Regions from separate parts of the Bradyrhizobium sp. SZCCHNS3016 genome, predicted to be linked through region 2. Evidence: riboswitches for the same ligand, from Rfam matches in the RefSeq annotation. Region 2 holds a riboswitch; the other holds the start of a gene.
The links. Region 2 has a riboswitch for S-adenosylmethionine ahead of QW881_RS26520 (O-succinylhomoserine sulfhydrylase). Riboswitches for the same ligand answer to the same signal wherever they lie in the genome.
Positions count from the first base shown of each region.

Region 1 (15,451 bases), on a different contig from region 2:
TCGTCACTGCGCTCGTTCATGCTGCCGGCTACATGCGCGTCGGAAGGCTCGGCGAACTCACGCGTGAGAACGGCGAAGGCATGTGGCGCATCCATGTCGGCGCGGCGGAGGTGCTCGCCAATGCGCTCGCGCCGCACATGACGGAGGGCGGGCGCATCGTCCTGATCGGCAGCCGCACCGCCAACGGCGCGGCGGGGCGCAGCCAGTACGCAGCGACCAAGGCCGCACTCACCGGCCTCGCGCGCTCCTGGGCCGTCGAGGTGGCGCCGCGCCGCATCACCGTCAACGTCGTCGCTCCGGCCGCGACCGACACGCCGTTCCTGCGCGATCCCAGCCGCGCGGGCACCGCGCCGGTGCTGCCGCCAATGGGGCGCTACGTCGATCCAGCGGAGGTGGCCGCGCTCACCGCCTTCCTGCTGTCGCCGGACGCGGGCGCCATCACCGGACAGACCATCACCATCTGTGCAGGCGCCTCGCTGTAGAGCGGCGCGTGCGGCCCCGACCAGGAGAATGACCATGACCGTCCGTATCGTTGACGTCCGCGAGGTGACGAAGCCGATCTCATCGCCGATCCGCAATGCCTATATCGACTTCACCAAGATGACCTCCAGTCTCGTCGCCGTCATTACCAATGTCGAGCGCAACGGACGGCCCGTCGTCGGCTACGGCTTCAATTCCAACGGCCGCTACGGCCAGGGCGGCTTGATCCGCGAGCGCTTTCGCGCGCGCCTCTTGGAAGCTGACCCGACATCGTTGCTCGATGCCAGCAAGGACAACATCGATCCGGACAAGGCCTGGGCGGCGATGATGATCAACGAGAAGCCCGGCGGCCACGGCGAGCGCTCGGTCGCGGTCGGCACGCTCGACATGGCGATCTGGGATGCGGTCGCCAAGATCGCCGACAAGGCGCTGTTCCGTCTGCTCGCGGAGCGGCACGGCCGCAAGGCCGAACCGCGCGTCTTCGTCTACGCTGCCGGCGGCTACTACTATCCGGGCAAGGATCTCTCGGCGCTCCGCCGCGAGATGCGCGGCTATCTCGAGCGTGGCTACAATGTCGTGAAGATGAAGATCGGCGGCGCCCCGATCGATGAGGACCGTGAGCGCATCGAGGCCGTGCTCGATGAGATCGGCCCCGGCCATCAGCTCGCCGTCGACGCCAATGGCCGCTTCGACCTGGAGACTGCGATCGCCTACGCCAAGATGCTGCGCGACTATCCGCTGTTCTGGTACGAGGAGGCGGGCGATCCGCTCGACTATCACCTGCAGGCGACGCTGGCTGACTTCTATCCCGGCCCGATGGCCACCGGCGAGAACCTGTTCAGCCACCAGGACGCGCGCAACCTCATTCGCTATGGCGGCATGCGTCCCGATCGCGACTGGCTGCAGTTCGACTGCGCGCTGTCCTACGGCCTGTGCGAATATCTGCGCACGCTCGACGTGCTCAGGACCTACGGCTGGTCGCCGTCCCGCTGCATCCCGCATGGCGGCCACCAGATGTCGCTCAACATCGCCGCCGGCCTCGGCCTCGGCGGCAATGAGAGCTATCCCGACCTGTTCCAGCCTTATGGCGGCTTCCCCGACGGCGTGAAGGTCATCGAGGGTCACATCACCATGCCGGATCTTCCGGGCATCGGCTTCGAGGGCAAATCCGATCTCTATGCCGAGATGCGCGCGCTCAGCGTGTGAGTCGAGGGCGCCTCAATCAAAATCTCGCTGTGGGTTCCGGGTCCGCGCCCGTCAACGCGCGTTTCCGGACTTGCCAGGGACGACACTGGGCACGGAGCGCGTGTTGACACGCACGACGGGCAATCCGCTCATGACAGCTCTGCGCAAACTGCCCGTCGAGCCAGTTTGCCGCACTCTCGCGGCCTTGTGTCGTCGGGCAAATCAGGACGATGTTTCCGCGCATCCCGCCTCACTTCGGAGGGGCGTTGCGCGCGATCGTCACGACACGCGAGGCGGGGATGCGATGGCCGTGAGAACTCGCAGCATGTCCTGACGGATGTGCGGACGAACGTGCTCTTGCGGACGGTCAAGTCGCGTGGTCCTGGCCTCCCGACGCTGAGGTCAAGTTCGCGAGGATGCATTTGCGCATCGCGCGGATGACGGTGGCCAACAAGCCCGGCGCACCGGGGAGATCGCGAAGCAGCCGTAAGCCCGTCGCGCAGGGAATGCCGGATGTTCGGCTGAACCTGTGGTACCTGCCGCCTGCATTTTTTTCCGCAGGCGGGCCATGGGTGAGGCCTTCACCCGGCATTCCCTGCGCCCTCCGACTTTTGCGAGGGTGAGACGATTGGCAGACCTCGGGCACGATGTGCCGCGGGAATGCAGGCGCACGTGCCCCGTATGATTTATGAGTTGGCGAACGAGATGTCTCTCCCAGCGTCATTGCGAGCGCAGCGAGGCAATCCAGACTGTCTCCGCAGAGGGATTCTGGATTGCTCCGCTGCGCTCGCAATGGCGGAGGAGAGAGGATCAACTCCTTCAGCGATCTTTCCGCAGGGGGCGAGCCCAGCGGCACTCTCCGCGCTCTGCCTCACACTCCACTGTCGTCGCTCGACGGTGGTTATGGGTCGTCCCTGCGTGCGCAGGCACGCCAGCCGGGCGTGCAGGGACAGCGAGGATCGCCGCAATGCGTGTCTGTAGCCCGAACGTCGCGTCGCCGACGATGCTCTGGCAGCGCGGCCTACGCCTTCGCAGCCTTCGACGCCAGCGCGTCGGCGACCGCGGTTCTGATATCGGCGACCGAGAACGGCTTGGTGATGACGTCGTGAGCGATCGCGCGGAGATTCGACGCGCGCTCGCGCTGATGGGCAAAGCCCGTCATCAGCAGGATGGTCAAATCGGGAAAATCGCGTGCTGCCGACAGCGCCAGCGCGATGCCGTCCATGATGGGCATCTGGATGTCGGTCAGCAGCAGGTCGAAGGCGCCGGCCTCGCGCGTCAGGATGTCAAGCGCCTCGGCACCGTCCTGCGCCGTCACGATCTCATGTCCATCCATGGCAATGGCGCGCGCGACCAAGGTCCGCATCGAATCTTCGTCGTCGGCGATCAGCACGCGCGACATGTCGTTTCGTCTCCGTGTCGTGGGCCCCGCGAGAGAGCCGCGAGACCGGAACCATCATGCACTGCCGGCGGCGAGGTCGCGCCGGTTGAAGAACCGTATATCGATATTGCGGCCTTCGGGAGGGGGCGAGGCGAGCCGCGACTTGAACGTCGTGCGCTCGCCGGGCTTGAGCGCGGTCTGATCGAGCAGCGTGTTCCAGGCGTAGATCTCGGTGCCCTGCGCGTCACGGACGCTGAAACGCAACCGCGGCAGATCGACCGATTTCTTCGTCAGGCTGACGATCGTCCCCTCGATCACCAGCACCGGCTTGCCGTCGACGGTTTCGGTCGCCACCTTCAGGTCCTTGAAGTTCAGGCCGCGCAGGTTCACCTCGAGCCCGACCAGCTTGTAGAACGACGCCGTCTGCGGCAGCAGCCTGACGACGTCGGCGCGCCACACCACCAGCGCAATCGTGAGCGCCGCCATGGCGGCCGTCAGCACCGGCAGGTTCAACAGCTTATTGCCTGGGAAATCCGGCAACGTCGGGCGCCTGATGAGCTTGCGGAGACCGGCGAGGCGCGAAGCCCCGCCCTGCGCCGGCTGCTCGGCATCGGCTGTGTCGTCGGGCTCGGCGAGGGCATCCTCGGGCCAGCCGGCAGCCAGCGGCGGACTTTCCACATCGGGCGTCCGTTCGTCGTCGTCTTCCTGGCGCGCGAGGGCTTCCCACTCGTCGGCCGCGTCACGGGGCGCGGCCGACGCGCCGGCCTCCGCCATGGCAGGCATGGGGGCGGGCGCCTCGACCGCATCCTCCGGTCGCGCCAGCCAGACCTCCTTGCAACGGGAACAGCGTACGCTGCGGCCAGCCATACCCAGGGTTGCCAAGTCGATGGCATAAGATGTCGTACAATGAGGGCAAACGATGAACATCGCGCCTGTTCTCCAACGGCCATTGCCGCTTTGTTTCCGACAGTTCGTGCTACAAGGACCGCCATGTCGACGAACTTCGGAACTCAATCGCGCCAATGGTACACGGCGACCGTTAACGAACCGGAAACCATAACGGGCGCTCAATCGGGCCATCGTACCGCTGAGCTTGGAGCGTGCGGGTCTGCCGCGCACGCGGTCGAACGGAGCTGACGCTTTGGTTCGGTTCGAAAATGTTGGGCTGCGCTATGGATTGGGGCCGGAGATTCTCCGCGACCTCAGTTTCCAGATTCCTGCCCATTCCTTCCAGTTTCTCACCGGCCCGTCGGGCGCCGGCAAGACCTCGCTGCTGAAGCTGCTGTTCCTGTCGCTGCGGCCGACCCGCGGTCTGGTCAATCTGTTCGGCTACGACATCTCGCTGCTCAGCAAGGAAGAGATCGCCGATCTGCGCAAGCGCATCGGCATCGTGCTGCAGGACTTCCGGCTGCTCGACCACATGACGACCTATGAGAACGTGGCGTTGCCGTTTCGCGTCATGGGCCGCGACGAGTCAAGCTATCGCAAGGAGGTCATCGACCTCCTGAAATGGGTCGGCCTCGGCGAGCGCATGGATGCGCTGCCGCCGATCCTGTCGGGTGGTGAGAAGCAGCGCGCGGCGATCGCGCGCGCCGTGATCTCGCGGCCGCAGCTGCTGCTCGCGGACGAGCCGACCGGCAACGTCGATCCGACGCTCGGCCGCCGCCTGCTGCGGCTGTTCATCGAACTGAACCGCTCGGGCACGGCGGTGATCATCGCAACCCATGACATCACGCTGATGGACCAATACGAGGCCCGCCGGCTGGTGCTGCATCAGGGACGATTGCACATCTATGAGTAGCGTAGACGATCGCGGCCTCCTGGTCGATCTCGGCGACGACCGCCCGCAACTGCCGGCGCAGGCCCGCATCGTGTCGCCGATCGTGCCGCGCGCCTCGATCGCGGGCCGTGCGCTGGTCGCCGTGGTGGCGATCATGACCTTCCTGGCCTCGATCACGACCGGCGGCGTGCTGCTGGTCAGCGAGTCCGCGGCCGAGTGGCAGTCGGAGGTGGCGAGCGAGATCACGGTTCAGGTTCGCCCCAAGACCGGCCGGGATCTCGAGCGCGACATTGCCCTGGTGACGGAGGCGATGCGGGCGCAGTCCGGAATCGTGGAGGTCCGGCCATTCACGAAGGAGGAATCGAGCAAGCTGCTGGAGCCGTGGCTCGGCAGCGGCTTGTCGTTCGATGAGCTTCCGGTGCCCCGCGTCATCATCGCACGCGTCCAGCCCGGCACCAGCTTCGATCTCAACGCCCTGCGCGCCCGCGTGACCCAGGTTGCGCCGACCGCCAGCGTGGATGACCACCGCGCCTGGATCGAGCGCATGCGCTCGATGACCGGTGCAACCCTGTTTGCAGGCTTCGGCATTCTCGTGCTGGTGATCGCGGCCACCATCATCTCGGTGTCGTTCGCGACCCGCGGCGCGATGGCCGCGAACCGGCCGATCGTCGAGGTGCTGCATTTCGTCGGCGCCGGTGACCGCTACATCGCCAATCACTTCCTGCGGCACTTTTTGCAGCTCGGACTGGAGGGGGGCGTGATCGGCGGCGGCCTTGCGATGCTCGGATTCGGGTTCTCGGAGTCGATCGCCAACTGGTTCTCCGGCACCCCCGTCGGCGATCAGTTTGCGGCATTGCTCGGGACGTTCTCGCTGCGCCCGCTTGGCTATGTCGCGATCGCGCTGCAGGCCATCGTGATCGCCGCGGTGACCGGCTGGGCCGCACGCCGGACCCTGTTCACGACGCTGGCGAGCATCGACTGATGGCGGCTTCTATCCCCAGCCGTCTCGTTGCGGATTTCACTTGGCCCGAAAACCGCCTAAAATCGTCTGCGCCGGGGTGAGGCAGGACGGGGTGAGCTGGGTCACGAACACGGCGGAGGTTGCGCGCCAGGATCGGCGGCGAGCGAACGTGATCGGGAGGCCGGCGAAACCTGTCTGCGTTCCCGGACTTGAACGACGGGATCGCGCGACGGCATGGCGCCGCGCGCAGGCAGGCAAGGACAAGCCAGGCGTTGCATGGAGCCGGAGACCGACCATAGCAGGCGAAAGCTGCCGCTCACCGTGGCGGTGTGGCGGACGCTCGCGGGCGCCGTGGCGACGCTCGGGCTCGGCTTCTTCGTCGCGGCGGTCGGTTTCGTCGGCTTCCTCTCGCAATTGCGCGGTGCCGAGATCCAGCCCGAGCGCAAGGCGGACGGAATCGTGGTCCTGACCGGCGGCTCGTCGCGCGTGTCGGACGCGGTGGAACTCCTGGCGGGAGGCTATGGCCGGCGGCTGCTGATCTCCGGCGTGCACCCGACCAACGAGGCCAGCAACATCACCAGGTCGCTGCCCGAGGCGCGATCATTCATCAACTGCTGCGTCGATCTGGATTATTCGGCGATCAACACCCGCAGCAACGCCGCGCAGACGCGGCGGTGGGCCAGCGAGCGCGGCTTCAAGTCGCTGATCGTGGTGACGTCGAACTATCACATGCCGCGGGCCATCGTCGAACTGTCGCATGCGATGCCGAGCATGGATCTCATTCCGTATGCCGTCGTCGGCGAGAAATGGCGTGATGAGCCGTGGTGGACCAGCGCGCCGACGCTGCGACTTCTGCTGTCCGAATATGCCAAATTTGTCGCCGCCGAGATGCGGCTGCGGCTGGCCGATCTCGGCCTCGATCTCGCGCCCGAGGTCGATCCGCCAACCGGCTCGGTGTCGCGCCGACCGACGACGGCGCAAGCCAATTGAACTGGGTTTCTGATGGTCTCGATCTTCCTGCGTTCGCTGCTGTTCAACATCCTGTTCTACCCGAACTTCGTGCTCTGGGCGCTGATCGCGTTGCCGACCCTGGCGATGCCCCGCAAGGCGCTGCTGCGCGTCGCCAATTGGTGGGCGCAGAGCAACATCGTGTTGATGCGCGTCGTCTGCAACATCCGCGTCGAATATCGCGGCGTCGAAAAGATCCCGAAGGGGCCGCTTATCGTCGCCGCCAAGCATCAGTCGATGTGGGAGACGATCTCGCTGCTGCATTTCTTCGATGCGCCGTTCTTCGTTCTCAAACGCGAGCTGCTGCGGATTCCCTTGTTCGGACAATATCTGGTCAAGGCGGACATGATCGCGATCGACCGCAGCTCCGGCGCCCGCGCGTTGAAGCAGGTGATGCGGCGGGCGGCGGAGGAGGTGAAGCACGGCCGTCAGTTTGTGATTTTTCCGGAAGGCACGCGGCGCCCGGCGGGCGCACCGCCGGACTACAAGGGCGGGGTCGGCTTGATCTACACGGATTGCGGCGTGCCGTGCCTGCCGGTGGCGCTGAACTCAGGGCTGTTCTGGCCGCGTCGCACATTCCTGCGCTATCCGGGCACGCTTGTGGTGGAGTTTCTTGATCCGCTGCCGCCGGGCCTGCCACGCGATGAATTCATGCAACGGATCCAAAGCGTGATCGAGGAGGCCACCAATCGGCTGGTCGCCGCAGGGCAGGCCGAGCAGGCCCGGCTGTTCGGCCGCATAGCGGCGGCGGTGAAAGCTTGACGCTATGGTGGCGCACCTTCCGGCGCCGGATGCAGCGAGTGGCCGTCATCGTGCAGCATCGTTGCCAGCCGATGCAACTGCGTGTCGCGAAAGCCCTGCGCCTCGATCGCCTTCACGGTCGAGATCACGTAGTCGCGATTGGCGCCGGACTGGCCGTGACCCTGACGCACATGGCGCAACTGTTCCTGCGGCGACAGCCGGCCGGCATATTGCACATGGCCGCGATCGACCACGTAGACCAGCGCGCTCACCCGCTCGCGGGCGTCGTTCTCCAGCCATACCGAGCGCGTCACTTCGCGATACACCGAGGTCACCTGCTCACGCGCCCGCAAATAGGCGATGGTCTCGTCGCGCTTGTCTGCTGCCACCCGAAACGCAACGCCGCGACACGCGCCGCCGCGATCGAGACCGAGCACGAGGCCGGGCTTCTCCGGCGTTCCGCGGTGGACGAACGAATACACACAGAGCGCGCGATGCTCGCCGATCAACCGCGCCGGCACCTGCTCGAGAAAGACGAATCCGGGTCGCCACATCAGCGAGCCGTAGCCGAAGACCCAGAGGTCGCCGTGGGGAAGGTCGCGTTCGGAGAGGGTCATTGCGGACATCAATGCGGAGGCCTAAGTGTGGTGCTCGCGAATTGTTAATCTAGATACACAATCCGTGATCGCCGAATTGCCAAAATTGCTGCCCAAAGGGTGTCCTGCATGTCTCGTTTGCCACAAGCGCGCCGCAGGCGCCCGCTCTGGGGGCTTTTCATTGCCCCCGTCCTGCTCCTGATCGCCGCAATCGCTTGGAGCGCATTCTGGTTCTTCGCCGCTTCGCAGGTCGATGTCCAGGCCGATGCCTGGCGTGCGCGCGAGGCGAAGTCGGGGCGCGTCTATGACTGCGCGAAGCGCTCGGTCGCCGGCTTTCCGTTCCGGCTCGAGGTCCGCTGTTCCGATCCGAGCGTGGCCCTGTTCTCGCAGGCCGCCGGCACGCCTTTGATGAATGCCAAGCTCGACGAGATCCTCGTCGTCGCCCAGGTGTGGGACCCGAAGCGGCTCATCGCGGAGTTCAAGGGACCCGCCATGATCGCCGACGGTCGCGGACCGGCCTCGTTCTCCGTGAACTGGCGCGTCGGTGAGGCCAGTGTCCGCGGTCTGCCAGGGCCGCCGCAGCGCGCCGACCTCGTGTTCGAACAACCGACCATCGACCGCATCGAGGGCAACACTGCCGTGCCCGCCGCGCGCGCCGATCATGCCGAATTGCACGGCCGTGTTGCCGAGGGCTCGCCGTCCGACCATCCGGTGCTGGAGACTGCGTTGCAGATCGCGAACGGCAGCATCCAAGGCAGCCATCCTCTGCTTGCCGAACCGTTCAATACCGACGTCCAGGCCCGCGTCACGGGTCTCAAGGACTTCAGGCCCAAACCCTGGCCGGAGCGGTTTCGCGAGATCCAGGCGGCGGGCGGTCATGTCGAGATCGTCCAGTCGCGCATCCAGCAGGGCGAGCTGCTGGCCGTCGCGTCGGGCACGCTCAGCCTGACCGCCAATGGCGGCATCGATGGCGAAGTGCAGATGACGGTCGCGGGGATCGAAAAGGTCATCCCGGCGCTCGGCCTCGACAAGATGCTCGAAAACGGCGTGCCGCAGGGGACGCTCGATCGCGTAGCGCCGGGTGTGAAGTCGCAGGACGTCAACAACCTGCTCGGTGCGCTCGACCGCGCGATTCCCGGCCTCGGCAAGGTTGTCAAGCAGAACGCCAATGTCGGCGTCGCGCTCGGTATCAATGCGCTCGGCAAGGAGGCCACCCTCGAAGGGCGCAAGGCGCGGACCTTCCCGTTGCGCTTCTCCGATGGCGTCGTCGTGCTCGGTCCGTTCAAGGTCGCCCGCGTCCCGCCGCTGTTCTGAAGCCTTCAGGGCTTCTTCAACTGCGGCAGCGGCCGGCCGAAGTCCGGCGCCGCCGAATCCTGGCCGATATCGACGATGCCGCGGCGGATCGCGCGGGTGCGGGTGAAGTGATCGAACAGCGCTTCGCCGTCGCCGCGGCGGATCGCCCGCGTCAGCTTGGAGAGGTCCTCGGTGAAGGTGCCGAGCATGTCGAGCACCGCATCCTTGTTGCTCAGGAAGATGTCGCGCCACATCGTCGGGTCGGAGGCGGCGATGCGGGTGAAATCGCGAAAGCCGCCGGCGGAGAACTTGATCACCTCGGACTCGGTCACCTGCGCCAGCTCGTCGGCGGTGCCGACGATGGTGTAGGCGATCAGATGCGGCAGATGGCTGGTGATCGCGAGCACGCGGTCATGATGATCCGGCGTCATGATCTCGACCTTGGCGCCAAGCGCGGCCCAGAACGCGCGGAGACGATCGATCGCGTCGGCATCTACACCGTCGGGTGGCGTCAGGATGCACCAGCGGTTGATGAACAGCTCGGCGAAGCCAGAGTCCGGTCCCGAATTCTCGGTGCCGGCGACCGGATGCGCCGGTACGAAATGAACATGCGCCGGCAGGTGCGGCGCCATGTCGCGAACGATGGCGCCCTTCACGGAACCGACGTCGGAGACGATGGCGCCGGGCTTCAGATGCGGCGCGATCTCTTCGGCCACGGGACCGCACGCGCCGACGGGAATGCAGAGGATGACGAGGTCGGCATCCTTGACCGCCTCGGCATTGCTCGCAACGACGCGGTCGACGATGCCGAGCTCGGTCACGCGGGCGCGGGTCTTGTCCGAACGCGCCGTGGTGACGATTTCGCCGGCCATGCCTTGCAGTCGCGCCGCGCGCGCGATCGAGCCGCCGATCAGGCCGAAGCCGATCAGCGCGATGCGTTCGAACCGTCCCGCGACGCTCACTTCGTCCTCATGAATTCGCTGAGAGCCTCGACGACCAGACGATTGGCCTCCTCGGTGCCGATCGTCATGCGCAACGCATTCGGCAACTTGTAGTTGGCGAGAGCGCGCAGCACGAGGCCGCGCCGTGTCAGGAATTCGTCGGCCTCGACCGCGGTGCGGCCCTTGTCGGTCGGGAAGTGGATCAGGATGAAGTTGGTGACGCTCGGCGTCACTTTCAGCCCGAGCTTGCCGATCTCCTCAGTGAGCCAGTTGCGCCAGGTCTCGGTGTGTGCCTTCGACATCTGCTGATGCGCGGTGTCCTCGATCGCGGCGACCGCAGCGAGCATCGCGGGCGAGGAGACGTTGAACGGCCCGCGGATGCGGTTGATGGCATCGACGATGTGCGCCGGGCCGAACATCCAGCCGACGCGGAGCGCTGCGAGGCCGTGGATCTTGGAAAAGGTGTGGGTGACGACGGTGTTCTCGGTCGTGGCGACCAGCTCGATCCCGAACTCATAATCGTTGCGCGAGACGTAGTCGGCATAGGCGGCGTCGAGCACCAGCACGACATGCGAGGGAAGGCCGGCGCGCAGCCGCTTGACCTCGTCGAACGGGATGTAGGTGCCGGTCGGGTTGTTCGGGTTGGCGAGCCAGACCAGCTTGGTGCGCGGCGTCACCGCGCTGAGGATCACATCGACGTCGGTCCGATATTCCGTCTCCGCGGCAACCACGTTCTTGGCGCCGCAGGCCATGGTCGCGATCGGATAGACCAGGAAGCCGTGCGCGGTGGAGATCGCCTCGTCGCCTTGCCCGAGAAAGGTGTGTGCCAGCAGATTCAGGATCTCGTCGGAGCCGGCGCCGCAGACGATGCGGCCGGGATCGAGGCCATAGGTGCGGCCGATCGCCTCGCGCAGCACCCGCGAGGTGCCTTCCGGATAATCCTCCAGATGCGTGGCCGCGCTCTTGAAGGCGTCGATCGCCTTGGGTGAAGGACCGAACGGAGTCTCGTTCGCCGACAGCTTGAACACCTTGCGGCCCGGCTCGGGCTTCGGGCTCTTGCCCGGCGTGTAGGGCGCAATGTCGAGGATGCCGGGATTCGGCACGGGGCGGTTCATCGTCAACTCCGGAAAATCATCACTGGCGCGGGGCGTCTCAGCTGGGAACCGTATAGCGTTTCGCATGGCCGCCGACGAGGGCCGTCGAGCGCACCGAGGCGCCCGCCGCGATCAGGGCAGCCTTGATCTTGTCGAGGTTCGACGGCGACTCGATCGACACCAACAGCGCGGCGCCGTCGAAGGCGGTATCGGGCACCGCGATGACGTCGGCGAGCGGCGACAGCGCGCGGGACACCTGCGCATTCCAGCCGGAGACGCGGATGCTCCAGGTCTCGACCTCCAGCACCAGCGCGTCGTCCGCGACGCGCGAGATCGCGAACACCGGCAGCGCCGCCGGATGGTCGGCCCGCTCGATAAACGGCATCCGCGCGATGATCTTCGGCGCGCCCGCGGGCTCCAGCGTGATCCACCACGGCGTATGCCCCGAGGTCGTCGACACCAGCGCGAGATCGCCCTTCGAGCGCGCCACGGCTTCGACGGCGGCCTGGGCGCTGAAATGGGCGACATAAGGCACCACGAAGCCGAAATGGAACCTGGCGGAATCGCGCATCGCGGATTCGCCGACCGACACGTCGGCGTGAACCGAGAACGGCGCCTGCACGTAAGTGAACGTCGAGACGATCACGCGCCAGATGCCCTCGACGGTGTCGAGCGGCAGGATGCCGCGATGGCGCTGCACCAGGCGCCGCATCATGTCGGCCTCTCGCGCCGGGCGGAACGCCGAGCCGACCTCTTGGGTCTTCTTGACCTTGATCAGCCGGTCGATGATGTCGGCCCTGTTCATCAGGAGCTGATGGACCTGCTCGTCGATCGCGTCGATCTCCTTGCGCAAATCGGCGAGCGAGGGAGGGGCTGGCGGCGGGGTCGACATGGGCAGGGTCACTCTTCGCAGGCCGCGGGTCAACGCGCGGCGGACTGGAACGGATGCCGTTCTCTCCGATGCGGGGGACGTGCGCAACAGCAAGTTTACCTTGTGCCGCCTAGGCTTGGCTGACCTGTAGCCAAGGGGCGCCCGACCGGCGGGTCAACCCCAGCTTGCCTTGACGCGGAGCGCCCGCGGGACTAGTTTCTGCCTGTTCCGTGGTCATTTGAGCCGGCCGGCTTGCAGCCACGTTAAAAAACTCGCTAAACAGGCCGGGGACGTTATCGATCCCGGCCGAACCCCAGTTCAGGCCGGGTTTTTCATGGCCTGATGTGTCACGTGGTTCGGGAGCCCTTGCCGGATGGCCGGGGTGAGAGACATGACAGGCCTGACGCCGAAACCCACCTCCGCGCTGCGCACGATTGCGCCCGAAGAGCGCTCGCACGAGGTCGATCATCCGAGCTCGCTGGTCGCGCAGTTCGGTGCCGACAAGCCGCTCAGGCTCGATTGCGGCGTCGACCTGTCGCCGTTCCAGATCGCCTACCAGACCTATGGCGAGCTCAACGCCGACAAGTCGAACGCGGTCCTGGTCTGCCACGCGCTGACCGGCGACCAGCACGTCGCCAACCGTCATCCGGTCACCGGCAAGCCGGGCTGGTGGGAGACGCTGGTCGGCCCCGGCCGTCCGCTCGATCCCAGCCGCTATTTCATCATCTGCTCGAACGTGATTGGCGGCTGCATGGGCTCGACCGGGCCGGCGTCGCTGAACCCGGCGACCGGCAAGGTCTGGGGGCTCGATTTTCCGATCATCACCATCCCCGACATGGTGCGGGCGCAGGCGATGCTGATCGACCATCTCGGCATCGACACTTTGTTCGCCGTGGTCGGCGGATCGATGGGCGGCATGCAGGCGCTGCAATGGACGGTGGCCTATCCGCACCGCGTGTTCGCCACGCTCGCGATCGCCTGTGCCACGCGGCACTCGGCGCAGAACATCGCCTTCCACGAGCTCGGCCGCCAGGCCGTCATGGCCGATCCGGATTGGGACCACGGACGCTACGGCGACAAGGGCGTCCATCCGCATCGCGGGCTCGCGGTGGCGCGGATGGCCGCGCACATCACCTATCTGTCGGACGCGGCGCTGCATCGCAAGTTCGGCCGTCGCATGCAGGACCGCGAGCTGCCGACGTTCTCGTTCGATGCCGACTTCCAGGTCGAGAGCTATCTGCGCTATCAGGGCTCGTCCTTCGTCGAGCGCTTCGACGCCAACTCCTATCTCTATCTGACGCGGGCGATGGACTATTTCGACATCGCCGGCGACCACGATGGCGTGCTGGCGGCGGCGTTCCGCGGGATCAAGACGCGCTTTTGCGTGGTGTCCTTCACCAGCGACTGGCTGTTTCCGACTTCGGAGTCGCGGGCGCTGGTGCATGCGCTCAACGCGTCCAGCGCGCGCGTGTCGTTTGCCGAGATCGAGACCGACAGGGGGCACGACGCGTTCCTGCTCGACGTCCCCGAGTTCTTCGAGATCGCCAGCGCTTTTCTCGATTCCGCCGGCAAGGCGCGCGGCCTCAAGGTCGCGACGGGAGGCTGAGACATGAGCATGCAGGGTGTGCTGCCGCTGAACGGATTCTCCGGCGGCGAGGTGCTGGCCTATCGGCCCGATCATCTCCTGATCGCCGGCATGGTCGAGAGCGGCTCCAAGGTGCTCGACATCGGCTGCGGCGACGGTGACCTGCTGCAGCTGCTCGAGAGCCGCGGCATCGACGGCCGCGGCATCGAGCTGTCGCGCGAGGGCGTCAACCATTGTGTCGCCAAGGGCCTCGCGGTGGTGCAGGGCGATGCCGACACCGATCTCGTCGATTATCCCGACGATGCGTTCGACTACGTGGTCCTGTCGCAGACCCTGCAAGCGACGCGGCGGCCCAAGACGGTGCTGGAAAATCTCCTGCGTATCGGCCGCCGTGCCATCGTCACCTTCCCGAATTTCGGCTTCTGGCGGCTGCGGCTGCAGCTGCTGGTCGGCGGCCACATGCCGCGCACCGACAATCTGCCTTTCACCTGGTACGACACGCCGAACATCCATTTCTGCACCATCAAGGACTTCGTGCAGCTCTGCGACGAGATCGGCGTCAAGATGGAGCGCGCCGTCGCACTTGATAGTTACGGCCGCCCCTTGCGTGTCGCCATGCCCTGGTGGTTCTGGAACATGTTCGGCGAGCAGGGGGTGTTTCTTCTGAGCAGGGCGGAGAAGGGGCGGTAGGTACGAAGCCGGCCGTGCTGCGAGTTTGTTGTCGGCTCTTTCCACCCGTCATGGCCGGGCTTGTCCCGGCCATCCACGTCTTGCATGGTACGATGGCGGGTGGCTACATTTACTTCATGACCAATCGTCCGAATGGTACGCTCTATGTCGGCGTGACCAGCGATCTCGTGCGCCGTGTCGTTCAGCATCGATCCGGCTTGGTTGACGGCTTCACCGAGCGATATGGCTTGACGAGGCTCGTTTACTTCGAAGTCTTCGACGATATTCAGAGCGCGATCCAGCGCGAGCACAACATCAAGCATTGGTCGCGTGCCTGGAAGGTCGGACTGATCATTGCGAGCAATCCCGACTGGGACGATCTCTACGACACGATCGCGACATAGAACTCGCACGAGGAGGGACGTGGATGGCCGGGACAAGCCCGGCCATGACGAGCTTGGGGTTGGTTGATTTCACTTTTCAAAGAGCGGAGCTGTTGAGGCACGTCAAAGAGCAGAGTTAGTTCAGACAAAACCGCTCGTTCTCGCGGCGCATCTACGCCCGAGCTATGCGTCATGCATCGCCTCCGACAACGAAGAGGCGCAGGGAAGGCCGGATGCTGGCCGCACCCATGGCCCGCCTGCGGAAAAAATGCAGGCGGCAGGAACCACAGGTACGAGCCGGAACACCCGGCCTTCCCTGCGCGATGGTTGAACGGCTGCTTCGCATTCTCCTCGGTGCGCCGGGCTTTTTGGCCACCGTGTCGCGCAATGCGCTTGCGCGCATCGCGCTGGATACCAGCATCGGGGTATCAGGACCGCGCGACTTGACCGTGCGTGCCGGAATTGCTCGTCCGCGCGAGGAAG
Region 1 covers NZ_JAUETE010000002.1:112,946-128,396, forward strand. The annotation lists gene QW881_RS04775 (SDR family oxidoreductase) at 1-482, shown strand, start outside; gene QW881_RS04780 (mandelate racemase/muconate lactonizing enzyme family protein) at 517-1,686, shown strand; gene QW881_RS04785 (response regulator) at 2,687-3,067, opposite strand; gene QW881_RS04790 (MJ0042-type zinc finger domain-containing protein) at 3,122-3,973, opposite strand; gene ftsE (cell division ATP-binding protein FtsE) at 4,188-4,847, shown strand; gene QW881_RS04800 (ABC transporter permease) at 4,840-5,808, shown strand; gene QW881_RS04805 (YdcF family protein) at 6,064-6,777, shown strand; gene QW881_RS04810 (lysophospholipid acyltransferase family protein) at 6,790-7,557, shown strand; gene QW881_RS04815 (gamma-glutamylcyclotransferase) at 7,560-8,162, opposite strand; gene QW881_RS04820 (DUF2125 domain-containing protein) at 8,262-9,446, shown strand; gene QW881_RS04825 (prephenate/arogenate dehydrogenase family protein) at 9,452-10,387, opposite strand; gene hisC (histidinol-phosphate transaminase) at 10,384-11,481, opposite strand; gene QW881_RS04835 (chorismate mutase) at 11,519-12,352, opposite strand; SAM riboswitch at 12,552-12,631, shown strand; gene QW881_RS04840 (homoserine O-acetyltransferase) at 12,723-13,937, shown strand; gene metW (methionine biosynthesis protein MetW) at 13,941-14,606, shown strand; gene QW881_RS04850 (GIY-YIG nuclease family protein) at 14,657-14,989, shown strand.
Region 1: it holds a riboswitch for S-adenosylmethionine, as region 2 does, so the genes downstream of both, QW881_RS04840 (homoserine O-acetyltransferase) here and QW881_RS26520 (O-succinylhomoserine sulfhydrylase) in region 2, are expected to answer to the same signal.

Region 2 (15,451 bases):
CCGGCTACTCGCTGTCCTACGTGCGCAAAGGCAGCTTCGGCTGTCGGCACCGCGGCCGCTTCTTCGAGCTGGTCACCGGCTCGCTGCTGGTGGGCCATCCCGGCGATGAGTTCATGTGTACGCACGATCACGTCTGCGGCGACGAATGCCTGTCATTCTTCTTCGATCATGCGCTCATCGATGAGATCGGCGGCGACAGGCGGGCCTGGCGGGTTGGCGCGATGCCGCCGCTGCCGGAGCTCATGCTCCTCGGTGAGCTCGCGGAGGCCGTCGCCGCGCGCGAGCAGGACCTCGGTCTGGACGAGGTTGGCCAGATCATCGCCAGCCGCTTCGTCGCGACCGCCACGGGCCAGCAGGAACGGGCGGCGACGCCAAGCCTTCGCGATCGCCGGCGCGCGGTCGAGAGCGCATTGTGGATCGACGACAATGCGGCGCGCGACATCGACCTGGCGGCTGCGGCTGGTGAGGCCGGCGTCAGCCCGTTCCATTTCCTGCGGCTGTTCGCGGCCACGATCGGCGTGACGCCGCATCAATATCTGATCCGCTCCCGCTTGCGGCGCGCCGCGCGGCGTCTCAGCGAGGAGGATACGCCGGTCACCACCATCGCCTACGATTCGGGTTTTGCCGATCTGTCGAATTTCACCCGCACCTTCGCGCGCGCTGCCGGCGTGTCGCCGGCGAAGTTTCGCAAGGCGTCGCGCGGCGAGCGCAAGATTCTCCAAGACCATCTGAGCCGCCATTGATTGGATGATCCAGCGCGTGCGGCAGCCGCACGCGAAGCATGGAGATCATCGATGTACGATCATATCGGCCTCAAGGTCGGCAATCTGGACGCCAGCGTCCGCTTCTACACATCGGCGCTGGCGCCGCTCGGCCACATCCTCTGCTCCAAGGACGAGGCGTCGGCGGGCTTCGGCCCGAAGGGGGAGCCGGCGCTGTGGCTGTATCTCGACAAGGGCGCCAGCAAAGGCGCCGCCCATATCGCGTTCCGCGCCCGGGACCACGCGGCGGTCGCCAGATTCCACAGCGAGGGGCTGAAGGCCGGCGGCAGCGACAATGGCGGCGCCGGGCCGCGCGCGGACTACAGTCCGACCTACTACGCCGCCTTCCTGATCGATCCCGACGGCAACAACATCGAAGCCGTGTGTCCGTGAGGTCCCCGGCCATGGCATCGATTCAGAAGGACATCCCGATCGCAGCCTCCGCGGCCGCCGTCTGGGACGCCGTGCGCGACTTCGGCGCCGTTCATACCCGGCTGGCGCCCGGCTTCGTCGTCGATTGCCAGCTCGACGGCGACGTCCGGATCGTGACCTTCGCCAACGGCAACGTGGTGCGCGAACGCCTCGTCAGTTGCGACGAGGCGCAGCAGCGTCTGGTCTACACGATCGAGAGCGAGCGCGTGACGCATCACAACGCGTCCGTGCAGATCATCCCCGACGGCGCGCAGGGTTGCCGGATGCTCTGGATCACCGACGTGCTGCCGCACGCCATCGCGCCCTATATCGAGCAGCAGATGGCGCTCGGCAGGCGCGCGATGCAGGACGCCCTAGGCGGGCTGCGCGCCTAGACGAGCCGAGCAGCCGTCAGCCGACATGCGGAGATGGCGGGATCTGCGCCCCCGAGCCGAGTTCGGCCGCCAGCACGGCCGGGCGCAGCTCCAGCGCTGCGGCCGGCTTCGGGCCCCAGCGGGTGAGCATGACGGTGGCGAGCGTCAGCACTCCGAGCAGGACCATCGAGGACGCCGCCAGCATGAAGAAGTCGCCCTCGGTCGCGGCATGGCTCAGCAGATAGCTGCCGCCTGCGGCGATGAAGACGAGCCGCACCGTCTGTGCCAGCACCGGACCGATCACCCTGGCTGCGCCCTGCGAGGAGAAGTACATCGAGATCGCCAGGCCGATGAAGGCATACATTGGCGCTGCGACCTGAAGATAGTGCCGGCCCGCGCTGCGCGCGCTCTCGTCCTGGGTGAAGATGTCGACCCACAATTGCGGGACGATCGCGATCAGCGTCGACAACGCACCCACCGACGCGAAAGAGACCAGCCCCGCCGTCCAGGCGATCCGGCGGGCACGCGCGATTCTTTCCGCACCGATCGCCATGCCGACCATCGGCACCGAGGCCATGCCGACGGAGAACGCGACAGTGGTCACCATGAATTCGAGCCGTGCGCCGATGCCGTAGCCGGCCAGCACGGCGGTGCCGAACGATGCCAGCATGTGCGTGAAGATCGCGATCGACAGCACGGATTGCAGCGGCGAGAAGCAGGCGATGGCGCCGACCTTGAGGATGTCGGCGAACATCGCACGGCTGATCTTGAGACCTCGCAGCTTCGGCCGGACGCGCGCGCGGCCCGAGAACAGATACCAGCCCATCACCGAGATGCTGACGCAGAAGGCCAGCAGCGCGCCGGCGGCGACGCCGCGCATGCCGAGCCCGAGGACCAGGCTGAGCGTGCCGCCGAGCACGATCTGCAGCAGTGCCGAGCTGAGGATCATGAACGACGGCAGCTTCATGTTGCCGGTGCCGCGCAGGATGCCGGCCATCGAGTTCATCAGCCAGGGCAGTACCGCGCCGCCGAAGAAGATCTGCAGATAGGCTGTGGCATGGCTCAGCACCGCGCCGCGGCCGCCGAGCACCTCCAGCAAGGCAGGTCCGAACACCAGCATGCCGATCATGAAGGTCGCGCCGAACAATAGCGCGATCAGCAGCGCGTGCGTCGCGAGGGTCGAGGCCCGTTCGGTGTCGCCGGCGCCGAGCGCCCGCGCGATCGCCGAGGCCACGCCGCCGCCCATGGCGCCGCCGGACATCGTCATGGTCAGGATCACCAGCGGGAACACCAGCGCCATCGCCGCCAACGCCTCGATACCGAGCCGGCCGATATAGGAGGTCTCTGCGATGACGACGCAGGTGCCGGCCGTGTTCGCGATGATGTTGGGCCAGCCCAGCGACAGCAGGGTGCGCAGAATGGGTCCGTCGACGAGCGCATTCCGAACCGGCTTCGCGATGGGCGGCAACGTACGCCCCTCGCCGACCGGACTGTCGGCCAAGCCGATCTCGGACATGCTCGCTCCCCGTTTGGCCGCGCCATCTGGCGGGACCTTTGTCGTTCCTCCTAGCACACCGCCGGGCCGCGCCCCGTGCAGCAGGCGCATTGGGGGTGCGCGGTCAGCGCGCAGCCCGGCCTAGAGGCGGAAGTGCTTGGAGAGCTTCAGGCCCTGGGCCTGGTAGTTGGAGCCGATGCGGCTGCCATACATCGCGTTCGGCCGGGCCAGCATCTTCTCATAGACGAGGCGGCCGACGATCTGACCGTGCTCGAGGATGAACGGCACCTCGCGCGAGCGCACCTCGAGCACCGCGCGCGAGCCCTGCCCGCCGGCGCCGGCATAGCCGAAGCCGGGATCGAAGAAGCCGGCATAATGGACACGGAATTCGCCCACGAGCGGATCGAACGGCACCATCTCGGCGGCGTAGTCCGGCGGCACCTGCACGGCCTCCTTCGAAGCCAGGATGTAGAACTCGCCGGGATCGAGAATGAGGCTGCCGTCGGGTCGCGCCTTGATCGGCTCCCAGAACTCCTCCACGGCATAGCCGGCGCGGCGGTCGACGTCGACGACGCCGGTGTGGCGCTTGGCGCGATAGCCCACATAGCCCTTGGCATTGCTGCCGGACAGGTCGACGGAAAGAGCGACGCCGCCGACGAGATCCGCATCATCGCGATCCACCAGCCGCTCGGCCTGATGCAGCGCGATCAGTTCGTCCTCCGACAGAACCGCGTCGCGGTAGCGGAAGCGGACCTGGGACAGGCGCGAGCCTTCGCGCAGCAAAACGGGAAACGTCTTCGGGCTGATCTCGGCGTAGAGCGGACCGTGATAGCCGGCTCCGATCATGTCGAACCGTCGCGTGCCGTCGGCGATCACGCGGGTGAACACGTCGAGCCGCCCGGTCGAGCTCTTCGGATTGGCGGCCGCGACGATGTCCTTCGGCAGCGCGAGACTCTCCAAGAGCGGCACGATGTAGACGCAGTTGGTCTCCAGCACTGCGCCGTCCGCGAGCGCAAATTCGTGCAGCTTCAACTCGTCGATACGCTCGGCGACCGTCGCGCCCGGCCCAGGCAGAAAGCTTGCCCGCACGCGATAGGCGATGTCGCCGAGCCGCAGGTCCAGGCTCGCCGGCTGGATCTGGCTTTCGACAAAATCGTATGCGGGGATGATCAGGCCAGCCTCCGCCATCGCCACGATCATGCGATCGGGGAGGATGCCGTGGGCGTCGGGGCTGAGCGAAAACGGCAAGACCTGATCCTTTGCAGGCGCCGGAACGGCGGCTTATCGAGCCTATATAGGGTCTTTTTACCGGTTATCCGATGGCTGGCTTGACGGAAAGGCCGGTTGCGACTATGAGCACGACTTATCCCGTGGTGATTTGAGCCGGCCGGCTTGCAGCCACGTTAAATAAGTCGCTAAACAGGCCGGGGACGATTGTGATCCCGGCCGTGAGGAGTTTTCCCAGGCCGGTTTTTTTGTGCCCATCGCTGGAGGCGGTGGTCACGATGGAGGTCACATGTCGAAGTCCCCCGCGAAGGCCCCGGCGTCGTTCGCCCACTATCGTCCCGAAACCCGTCTGGTGCATTCCGGCACCTTGCGTTCCGAATTCGGCGAGACCGCCGAGGCGCTCTATCTCACGCAAGGCTTCGTCTACGCCACCGCCGAGGAGTGCGAGGCGCGCTTCAAGGGCGAGGACCCCGGCTTCATCTATTCGCGCTTCTCCAACCCGACCACGGCGATGTTCGAGCGCCGCATGATCGAGCTCGAGGGCGCCGAGGCCTGCCGCTCGGCCGCAACCGGCATGGCCGCGGTCACCACTGCAATCCTCGCTCCCCTCCGTGCCGGCGATCACGTCGTCGCCGCCAAGGCGCTGTTCGGCTCGTGCCGCTACGTCGTCGAAGATCTCTTGCCGCGCTACGGCATCGAATCGACCCTGGTCGATGGGCTCGACCTCGACCAATGGCAGAAGGCGGTCAGGCCGAACACCAAGTCGTTCTTCCTGGAGAGCCCGACCAACCCGACGCTCGACGTGATGGACATCCCGGCGATCGCCGAGATCGCGCACGCCCGTGGCGCGCGGCTGATCGTCGACAACGTGTTCGCGACCCCGATCTGGCAGAGCCCGCTCGCGCTCGGCGCCGACGTCGTGGTGTATTCCGCGACCAAGCACATCGATGGCCAGGGCCGCTGCCTCGGCGGCGTGATCCTGTCGTCGGAGGCGTTCATCGCCGAGCACATCCACAATTTCATGCGCCAGACCGGTCCGTCGATCTCGCCGTTCAACGCCTGGGTCCTGCTCAAGGGCCTGGAGACCTTGGCGGTGCGCGTGCGCGCGCAAACCGAGACGGCGGCGAAGGTGGCCGACTTTCTCGCGGCGCATCCGAAGATCTCGCGGCTGATCTATCCCGGCCGCGAGGACCATCCGCAGGCGGCGACCGTGCGCAAGCAGATGCGCGCCGGCTCGACGCTGGTCGGCTTCGAGGTGAAGGGCGGCAAGGCCGGCGCCTTCCGTACGCTCAACGGCTTGAAGCTCGCGCGCATCTCCAACAATCTCGGCGACGCAAAGACGCTGGTCACGCATCCGGCGACGACGACGCACCAGCGGCTGACGCCGGAGGCACGCGCCGAGCTCGGCATCAGCGAGGGCTTCATCCGCTTCTCCGCCGGGCTCGAGCATGCCGACGATCTGATCGAGGATCTGGATGCGGCCCTGAGGGCCGCGTAGCGAATGGCCGCATAGAGAATGGCGAATAGGGCGCACCGATTGCATCCTATTCGCTACTCGCTATTCCCTACTCGCCACTCTCACATCGGCCGATAGGTCAGCACATTGGCCGGCGTGTTGATGCCGAGCTTGACCTGGCCGACCGAGCGGATGATGTCGTCGCCGAGCAGCTGGGCGAAGCAGGCGTAGCCCCAATCGCTCATGTGCAGACCGTCCGAGATCACGAACTCGTTGATCGGGATCGCCTGCCGCTCGTGCCAGTCGCGCATCACCTCGAAGCGCGGGAAGATGCCGGCGTGATGCAGCTCGGCGATACGCCCGAGCAGCTTGTTCATGCGGCTGGCGTTCTCCGAGCGCTCGTTGACGCGCGGCGAATATTGCAGGTCGACCAGCACGACATCGGAGGCCGCCGCCTGGATCTTGGCGACGCCGTCATCGACCAGCTTGGCGGTCTCGGCGGGATCGAGATCGCGCAGCACCGCATTGGTGCCGACCTGCCAGATCACGAGATCCGGATGCCGGTCGATCACCGACGTCTCCAGCCGCTTCATCATCTCCGGCGCATCCTCGCCGCCGACGCCGGCATTGATGACGCTGATGTCGACCATCGGATATTGCCGGCGCAGCTGCGCGGCGAGCCGATTCGGATAGGTGTAGTCCGGCGCGCTCGCGCCATAGCCCTGCGTCGACGACGAGCCGAAGGCGACGATGACGACCGGCAGGCCGGAGGCGAGCTTGTTGGCGACGTGCGGCAGCGAAATGAAATTCTTCTTGGCGACGCCCTTCGGCGTCAGGCACGGCACGCGGTTGAAGATGTCGGTGGCCGACTTCGCGACCTGCTTGACCTTGTCGATCGCCCGCTCGGTGATGCTGCGCGACGGCGGCGCCGCCGCGACGGCCTGCCCGGCTGCAGCCGGCGGCTGTGCATCGGTCATGGCCGGCGCGGTCGTCGCCGCAGGCGGCGAGGTCGTGGCCGCCGGGCGCGCCACGGCGATCGGCCCGGGCACCTGATCGTTCGCCTGCGCCACCGTGACGTGACCGATGCTCGGTCGCAGCCCGCTGATCAGCGGAGCCTTTGGATCGGAGCTCTCCACATCGGAAAGCGCGGCGGGCGCAGCCGGCGCTGCGCTCTGCGCCCGTAGCTTCTGCGGGCTCAGCGCGAGGGCGATGGCAATGACCGCAACGGCCGAAAGCTTCTCCCATGTCCCGGAGACGCGGTGACACTCATTCGACGTCATGAACGACATAACCCTAGTTCTGCTGCGCCGGCCCGATATGCGCCGCGTCGATGATGAACTTCGACAGCGCCCGGCCGAGGCAGTCATGAACCTGCTTGGCCAGCTCGACCCCGTGCGTTGGATTGAACAGGTCGAAATCGCCCTGCTCGTTCCATTGCCGCATGATGGCAAACCGATCGAACAGCGGAATGTCCCGGTGCTGCGCCACCACACGCATGTTGTCGACATAGGGCGGCACGGAGATCAATGTCTCCGTCCGCGGACTGTATTGCAGGTTCATCAAGACGACGTCAGCTCCCGCTTTCTGCAGCGTCGCCACACCGTCGTCGACCGCCTGCCGGAACTCATCAGGATCGATCGACCGCATGGCGTCGACCGTGCCGGTCTGCCAGATGACCAAATTAGGCCTTTTTCCTTCCACCAGTTTAACGAGATTGCCAGCGACCTCCTCGGCCGTCTTCTTGGGCTGCAGCTCGATGCTGAGATTGACGGCGACGGTTGGCAGCTTGTCCTTCAACGCAGCCTGCAGACGGGCGGGGTAGGCATTGGCGTCGGAGGTGGCGACAATGGAAGATGAGCGGCTTCCGACGACGAGAATATCCAGCGTGCGGCCGTTCTTGACGGCGTCTGCAACCTTCGGAAGCGGGCTCTCGGTGGTCAGCAGGTAGGCCGGCACCTCGCAGTTCTGCGGCGCCTCTTCCGCGCGCGCAGAGGCCGCCAGCGAAACAGCCAGCACTGCGATACCAAACCTTAACCACGAGACGGACTTCATCAGCCCCCTCCCGCCAGATCGGCGTTGCTGCGCGCACCTTTTCGCGTCGCGCCCTTATCGGCCTCACGCTTGTACCACGAAATCAACGACGCCACCCCCCACATGATGAGGATGCCGCAAAGGCTGATCACCGCGTGCATCATGGCGCCGCCGGACACTTCGGCAAGGACGAAGTGGCCCGCAAACGCCAGAAACACGCCGAGACAGAAGATCTCGAGCGAGTGTTGCCCACAGACAATCAGCGGACGCAGCCACGGCGACTTCAAGAGCGGCCAATCCTTGCGCAAATAGTGCACGGTGAGTGCTGCGAGTGCGAGAAAATGCGCGAAACGCAACACGTCAAGGTCGGTCTTGTCGATCGGATACATCCACTGCTCGATTCGGCGCGGCATCAGATGGCCGAGCTGCGGAATGTACCAGGTCAGGGTCACACAGAAGGCCGCGACCAGATAGGCGACGCAGAGCCCGAGCGTGATCGGCGAGTTGATGATGCGCGACATGCGCCGCGCGCCGCCGAGCGCGCACCAGGCGCCGAACACGAACAGCAATTGCCAGGCGAACGGATTGAAGGCCCAGAAGCCGTTGGGATAGGCCGTCAGATAGAGATCGAGCTCCCAGGTCACGGCATAGAGAATGACGGATAGGCCGAGCGTCACGTCGGGCCGCCAGCGCATCAGCCACAGGATCAACGGCAGGAACAACATCAGCACGATGTAGAGCGGCAGCACGTCCATATTGACGGGGCGGAAGCGCAGGATCAGCGCCTGCACGATGGTCACGTCCGGCTGCTTGAGAAAATCCATGATTCCCATCTCTTCGGTGTAGAGCGGGTTCTCGAAGCTGGTCGCGACGTAGGAAATCTCGGCGAGGAAGATCGTAAACAGGAAGACGTGGGCGACGTAGATCTGCCAGACGCGGCGCAGGATGCGCGCGGTTGCGACGATGAAACCGGCATCCTGCATCGCCCGGCCGTAGACGAACGCCGCCGTGTAGCCTGAGATGAAGATGAAGATCTCGGTGGCGTCGGAGAAGCCGTAGTTGCGGAGCGTGAACCAGGTCAGCAGGTTCGGCGGCAGATGGTCGATGAAGATCAGCCATAGCGCCAGCCCGCGAAACAGGTCGAGCCGCAGTTCGCGCTCGCCGACCGCCGGGAAGGTGATCGCAGGGACGGCGGTGGTGGCGGGTGCAGCGGTGACGGCCGGCGCAGCCGCGACGGCAGATGCAGATGCAACCGCAGGTGCAGCCGCGCTCGCCGCAGCGGCAGTCTCCGTAGCCGGCGCGGGTGCGGCGCTGGCTGCGGGGGCGGACGGTCCGGCAAGGCGATCGACAATCGACGTCATCAGGCACCGCGTCAAAGCTGCCAGCCCTCGAGGCCCGGCAGGGGGAAATGTAGGGCTGCGCAGTTTTCGCGCAAGCGATGAAGGACTTATCAGCTGGGCCGTGCCCAGTTTTTCGACCTTGGCGGACGGCTGGTGGCGATCGCACGACGCAGGACAGGGCGATCACCGCCAGGGTGCTGCCGGCCGCGCCCGATCCGAGCCCAAGGAACGGATCGCGCATACGGGCGACAGAGTCCGCGATTTTGGTGCCATAATGCGGAACTGTGTTGAAAGCACGATGGCGTCCCGATTGGTTCCGGCGCTGGTTTCCGCTACAATGCCACCATGTATCGCGCCGTGACTCGCCACATCGAAGTGACCGTCGAACCGAACTTCCTGCCTGAGAAGTCGTCGGTGGTCGATGGCCGCTGGTTCTGGTCCTATACCGTCGTCATCACCAACAGCGGGGAGGAGACGGTGCGGCTGCGCAGCCGGCACTGGATCATCACCGATGGGATCGGCCGGCAGCAGGAGGTCCGCGGCGAGGGCGTGGTCGGCGAGCAGCCGGTGCTCGCGCCGGGCGAGCGCTTCGAATACACCTCCGGCGTCCCGCTCACCACCGCGTCCGGCTTCATGGCCGGCTCGTACCAGATGGAGAGCGAGAGCGGTGAGCACTTCGACATCGCCGTGCCGGCCTTCTCGCTCGACAGCCCCGACGGCAAGCGGGTGTTGAATTAGCTGAGAAGGCATGCAGTTCGACTGCCCCCCAGTCGTCCGCTCGCTGTCTCTTGTGCTGCTCTCGACGTTCAACACCTTGTCCTTGCGGCTCGCCTCGCCTGCCGATGTTTGGCCCGCTGTCGTCCCGGCAAGCTTCCGACAACGCGCCAGCGGACGAAGTGCAATACGATGGATCCTGTACTCACGCCACACGTCATCGTTCTCGCGACGCATCCCGCGTCCGAGCTTTGCCCATTCATCCGCCCTCTGCAAATAGAGGGCGCAGGGAAGGCCAGGCCTCGGCTGAGGCCTGCGGCCCGCCTGCAGAAAAAAATGCAGGCGGCAGGTACCACAGGTTCAGCCGGAACGACCCGGCCCTCCCTGCGCGACTGGTTTTAACGGCCGCTTCGCGTTCTCCCTGGCGCGCCGGGCTTTCTGGCCGCCATCCCCACGCGAAGCGAAGCCTCAACGTGAGTTGATATCAGCATCGGGATATCAGGACCGCGCGACTTGACCGTGCGTGCATCGCCGTTCGTCCACGCAGACTGAACTACGCTGCGGCAACACACGCCCATCGCCTCCCACTGCCAACGGTCCGTGACGGTCGCGAAACGCCCCTCATGCGGCAACAGGATGCGCGGAAATGTGCCAGTGATTTGCCCGACGGCACAAGTTGTTTGTTGCTGCGACCAATCAACGCGACGGGCAAGGATGTGGCGTCGATCAGCGAGAAAACCGATTTTCAACAACGAACTAATGGAGATCGCCGGCGCACACGAACTCCCGACATTCTCTCCGGCGCCGCGCGACGCAGCCGCCGCCTATCGAGCGTCATCGCGACGAGCGAAGCGACGACGCGATCCAGAGCCGTCGAAACGACTCTGAATCGCGTCGCTGCGCTCGCGATGACGTACGGAGGGCTGTCGCTCGACCACGATCGCTACGACGCGCGGAGCGAGCGCAACAGAGTCAATTCTCCGTCACGCCGGCTTCATGCGGAGTGAAATGATAGACCGAGGAGCAGAACTCGCAGGTGACGACGACCTTGTCGTCCTGCACCATGTCGGCGCGGTCCTGGGGCGAGAAGCTCTTCAGCATGTTGGCGACCGCATCGCGCGAGCAGGAGCAGCGCGCTTGCAGCAGCACGGTGTCGAACACGCGGACGCCGCGCTCGTGAAACAGACGATACAGCAGCCGCTCGCCGGACAGCGCCGGGTCGATCAGCTCGATATCCTCGACCGTCGCGACAAGCGATTGGCCCTCGATCCAGGCCTCGTCTTCCTCGACCGCATGCAGCTCGGTGCCCTCGGGCGCATCGCCGGGATGCAGATCGGCCTGGCGCAGGCGCTCGGGCGCCTGGGGCAGGAACTGCGTCAGCAGGCCGCCGGCGCGCCAGCGGTGCTTGCCACCGCTCCACTCCTCGCCGACGGCGAGGCGCACACGGGTCGGGATCTGCTCGGAGCGCAGGAAGTATTCATGCGCGGCCTCCTCCAGACTGCCGCCGGTGAGCGCGACGAGGCCCTGGTAGCGGCTCATGTCGGCGCCCTGATCGATGGTCATCGCCAGATGGCCCTTGCCGAGCAGGCCGCCGGAGTCCTTGGCCGAATCCTTCAGCTCTTGCAGTCGTGCTTCGTCATAGCGTGCGTAGGCGCGCAGCCGGTCGGGCGCCTGGAAGTCGACCACCAGGAACGACACCGGCCCGTCGGTCTGGGTCTGCAGGATGAAGCGGCCGTCGAATTTCAGCGAGGAGCCGAGCAGCGTCGTCAGCACGATGGCCTCGCCGAGCAGCTTGCCCACGGGCGCGGGATAGGCGTGCTTGGTGAGGATATCGTCGAGCGCGGGGCCCATGCGGGTAAGCCGGCCGCGCAGATCCAGCGCCGCGACCTCGAACGGCAGCACGGCGTCGTCGACCGGCACCGCCGAGGGCGCGCGGCTGGTGTCGAGATGGATGTCGTTGTCGGGGGAATTGGTTGTCATGGGGCGTATTTGGGGATGATTGAAACGAATGGAAGGGCATCTCCCGGCTGTCGTCCCGGCCTTGGGCCGGGACCCATACCGCGGATGCTATCGAGGGACGTCGGTGGTAGTCGCCGACGCTAAGCCGTAACCGACGAACCACGATCGCTCCAACTACGCAGAGCAACGGCCACCGCTGCAAATCAGTTCGATCACGCGGTATGGGTCCCGGCTCAAGGCCGGGACGACACCAGTGAAATTGCGCAGTCGAACCCTAAGCCCGCTCGCCGAAGCACCAGGCCAAGATGCCCTTCTGCGCGTGCAGGCGGTTCTCGGCTTCGTCGAAGACCACCGACTGCGGGCCGTCGATCACCTCGTCGGTGACCTCCTCGCCGCGATGCGCCGGCAGGCAGTGCATGAACAGCGCCTCCGGCTTGGCCAGCGACATCAGCTTGGAATTGACCTGATAGGGCTTGAGCAAATTGTGGCGGTGCTCGCCATCCTTGTCTCCCATCGACACCCAGGTGTCGGTGACGACGCAGTCGGCACCGACGACAGCGACCTCCGGATCGTGGCCGAGATGGATGTCGGCCCTGGTGGCGCGGATGAAATCCTTCATCGGCTTGCCCGGCGACAGCTGCGGCGGGGTGGCGACGTTGAGCCTGAACTTGAAGCGCTCGGCGGCATGCGCCCAGGAGGCCAGCACGTTGTTGTCGTCGCCGGTCCAGGCCACGGTGCGGCCCTCGATCGAGCCACGATGCTCCTCGAAGGTCATCACGTCGGCCATCACCTGGCAGGGATGCGAGCGCCGGGTCAGACCGTTGATCACCGGCACGGTGGCGTGCGCGGCGAGCTCGAGCAGCGCCTCATGGCTGAGGATGCGGATCATGATGGCGTCGACATAGCGCGACAGCACGCGCGCGGTGTCGGCGATGGTCTCGCCGCGGCCGAGCTGCATCTCGGTGCCGGTCAGCATGATCGCCTCGCCGCCGAGCTGGCGCATGCCGACGTCGAACGACACGCGGGTGCGCGTCGACGGCTTGTCGAAGATCATCGCCAGCACCTTGCCCTCGAGCGGCTTCTTCGCCGGCTCGCGCGCCTTCAAGGTCTTCTTCATCGCGCTGGACAGCGCCAGCACGTTGCGCAACTCCTCCACCGGCATCTCGGTGAGATCGAGGAAATGACGCGGCGTGTTGCCCATGGTCTTGCTCATGATGCGGCCGCCTGCTTGGCAGGCCCGCCCGACAGCGCCGCGCAGGCGCGATCGAGCATCTCGACCGATTGTTCGATTTCGGATTCGTTGACGATCAGCGGCGGCAGGAAGCGTACGACGTTGTCGCCGGCCCCCACTGTGAGCAGCTTCTGATCGCGCAGCGCCGCGACCAGATCGCCCGACGGGACCACCGCCTTGACGCCGATCAGCAGGCCCTCGCCTCGGATCTCGGAGATGACATCGGGATGACGATCGAGAACGGCACCGAGCTTCTGCTTCAACAGCAGCGACATCTTGCGGACGTGATCGAAGAAGCCGGGCGCCAGCATCACGTCGAGCACGGCGTTGGCCGCGGCGACCGCCAGCGGATTGCCGCCGAAGGTCGAGCCATGCGATCCCGGCGTCATGCCCGACGCGGCCTCGGCCGTCGCGAGCACGGCGCCGATCGGAAAGCCGCCGCCGAGCGCCTTCGCCAGCGACATCACGTCCGGCGTGACGCCGAGCCAGCGATGCGCGAACAGATCGCCGGTGCGGCCCATGCCGGTCTGGACCTCGTCGATGACCAGCAACAAACCGTTGTCGTCGCAGAGCTGGCGCAGCGCTTTGTAGAACGGCAGCGGCGCGGTGCGCACGCCGCCCTCGCCCTGCACCGGCTCGACCAGGATACCGGCGGTGTGCGGACCGATCGCCTTCTTCACTGCTTCGATGTCGCCGAACGGAACCTGATCGAAGCCGTCCATCGGCGGACCGAAACCGTCGAGATATTTGGCCGAACCTGTCGCGGCGAGCGTGGCGAGCGTGCGGCCGTGGAACGCGCCTTCGAACGTAATGATACGATAGCGTTCGGGATGTCCCTTGGCGGCGTGATATTTGCGCGTGATCTTGATCGCGCCTTCCATCGCCTCCGCGCCCGAATTGGCGAAGAATACGTAGTCGGCAAAGCTCTGCTCGCACAGCCGCGCAGCGAGGCGCTCGCCATCCGGGCTCTTGAACAGGTTCGACATGTGCCAGAGCTTGGCCGCCTGCTCCTGCAGCGCCTTGACCAGATGCGGATGCGTATGGCCGAGCGAATTGACTGCGACGCCCGAGGTGAAATCGAGATAGCGGTCGCCATTGGTCGCGATCAGCCACGCGCCTTCGCCGCGCTCGAACGAAAGATCGACCCGGGCGAATACGGGGAGGAGATGCGTAGCGGCAACACTGGTCATGGCGGATCACATGAGCTGACGGGCCGGCCGAGACACGCGCCACGCGGCGCCATCGCGCATCAGGGACCCCACCCTGGAAAACAAAATGTGCCGCCTTTTCAAGGCGGCACGTACATCTATTGTATGCGGGCAGCGGTGGGAGTCAACTACGCGTCAGCTGATGCATGGGGGGCCGGCCCGTGAGATTCCGGACGCCTGACACGCCTCGAGACACGCCACAGGGAACCACGGAATGTGTGGACTGCGGCCACCGACTCTTGCGCGGGAGTCACGCCATATTGTAGCGTTTTCAATGTCGAGTACGACATCTCGTGCGGCAGTTCTGATCCCTCTCGAAGTTCTCTGAGTTTGCGTAACGTCCGGGTGCCTTGCGCGCGCCCGGCGAGGGACAAGGGATTCTGCCGCCTGGGATTTTCTTGAGACAGCATCGCAGCGCCGTCCCGGATTGGCCGGCGCAACGCGAAGGGAAAGGTTCGATGACCGTATTGACCTGGTCCGACGATCGCGTCGAGCAACTGAAAAAACTCTGGGAAGCCGGACTGTCGGCCAGCCAGATCGCCGCGGAACTCGGAAACGTGACGCGCAACGCCGTGATTGGCAAGGTGCACCGGCTGGGCCTGTCCGGCCGCGCCAAGAGCCCGGCCACCGCGGCACCGCGCCAGCGCAAGGCGGCCCGCCCGGCACAGCCGATGATGCGGGTGGCGCGCCCGGTGGCGCGCGGCAACACGGCGCTCGCACAGGTTTTCGAGGTTGAGGCGGAGCCCGATCCGGTTGCATTCGACAACGTCGTGCCGATGAACCAGCGGCTGTCGCTGCTGGAGCTCAACGAGGCGACCTGCCACTGGCCGGTCGGCGATCCCTCGAGCGCGGATTTCTTCTTCTGCGGCGGCAAGGCGCTTTCCGGCCTGCCCTATTGCGCGCAGCATTCGCGCGTCGCCTATCAGCCCGCGGCCGACCGCCGCCGCCAGCCGGCGAAGTCGACCACGCGCTGAGCGGCCGGCGATGAGGTGCTCCGCATCGCCTCGCGATGTCCGGCCTCTGTTCACGACGATCGATGACGTGCGCCCGGCCTGCGCCGGGCCGCAAGATGCGCCCGCCCGTCAGGCGCGTGCTGCGGGCCTGGACTGCGGAAAGCAGGCCGTGAAAGCGGCGCCGTTGCGGGGCACGCTCTCGATCAGAAGCCGGCCGCGATGGCGGTTGAGGATGTGCTTCACCAGGGAGAGGCCGAGCCCGGTGCCACCCTGCGCGCGGCTGTCACCGAC
Region 2 covers NZ_JAUETE010000016.1:53,564-69,014, reverse strand. The annotation lists gene QW881_RS26545 (AraC family transcriptional regulator) at 1-743, shown strand, start outside; gene QW881_RS26540 (VOC family protein) at 795-1,154, shown strand; gene QW881_RS26535 (SRPBCC family protein) at 1,166-1,567, shown strand; gene QW881_RS26530 (MATE family efflux transporter) at 1,584-3,062, opposite strand; gene QW881_RS26525 (2'-deoxycytidine 5'-triphosphate deaminase) at 3,183-4,289, opposite strand; SAM riboswitch at 4,402-4,481, shown strand; gene QW881_RS26520 (O-succinylhomoserine sulfhydrylase) at 4,558-5,766, shown strand; gene QW881_RS26515 (SGNH/GDSL hydrolase family protein) at 5,847-7,004, opposite strand; gene QW881_RS26510 (SGNH/GDSL hydrolase family protein) at 7,018-7,776, opposite strand; gene QW881_RS26505 (OpgC domain-containing protein) at 7,776-9,116, opposite strand; gene apaG (Co2+/Mg2+ efflux protein ApaG) at 9,441-9,833, shown strand; gene QW881_RS26495 (hypothetical protein) at 10,433-10,816, shown strand; gene QW881_RS26490 (Hsp33 family molecular chaperone) at 10,782-11,789, opposite strand; gene argF (ornithine carbamoyltransferase) at 12,043-12,969, opposite strand; gene QW881_RS26480 (aspartate aminotransferase family protein) at 12,978-14,189, opposite strand; gene QW881_RS26475 (GcrA family cell cycle regulator) at 14,666-15,181, shown strand; gene QW881_RS26470 (ATP-binding protein) at 15,290-15,451, opposite strand, start outside.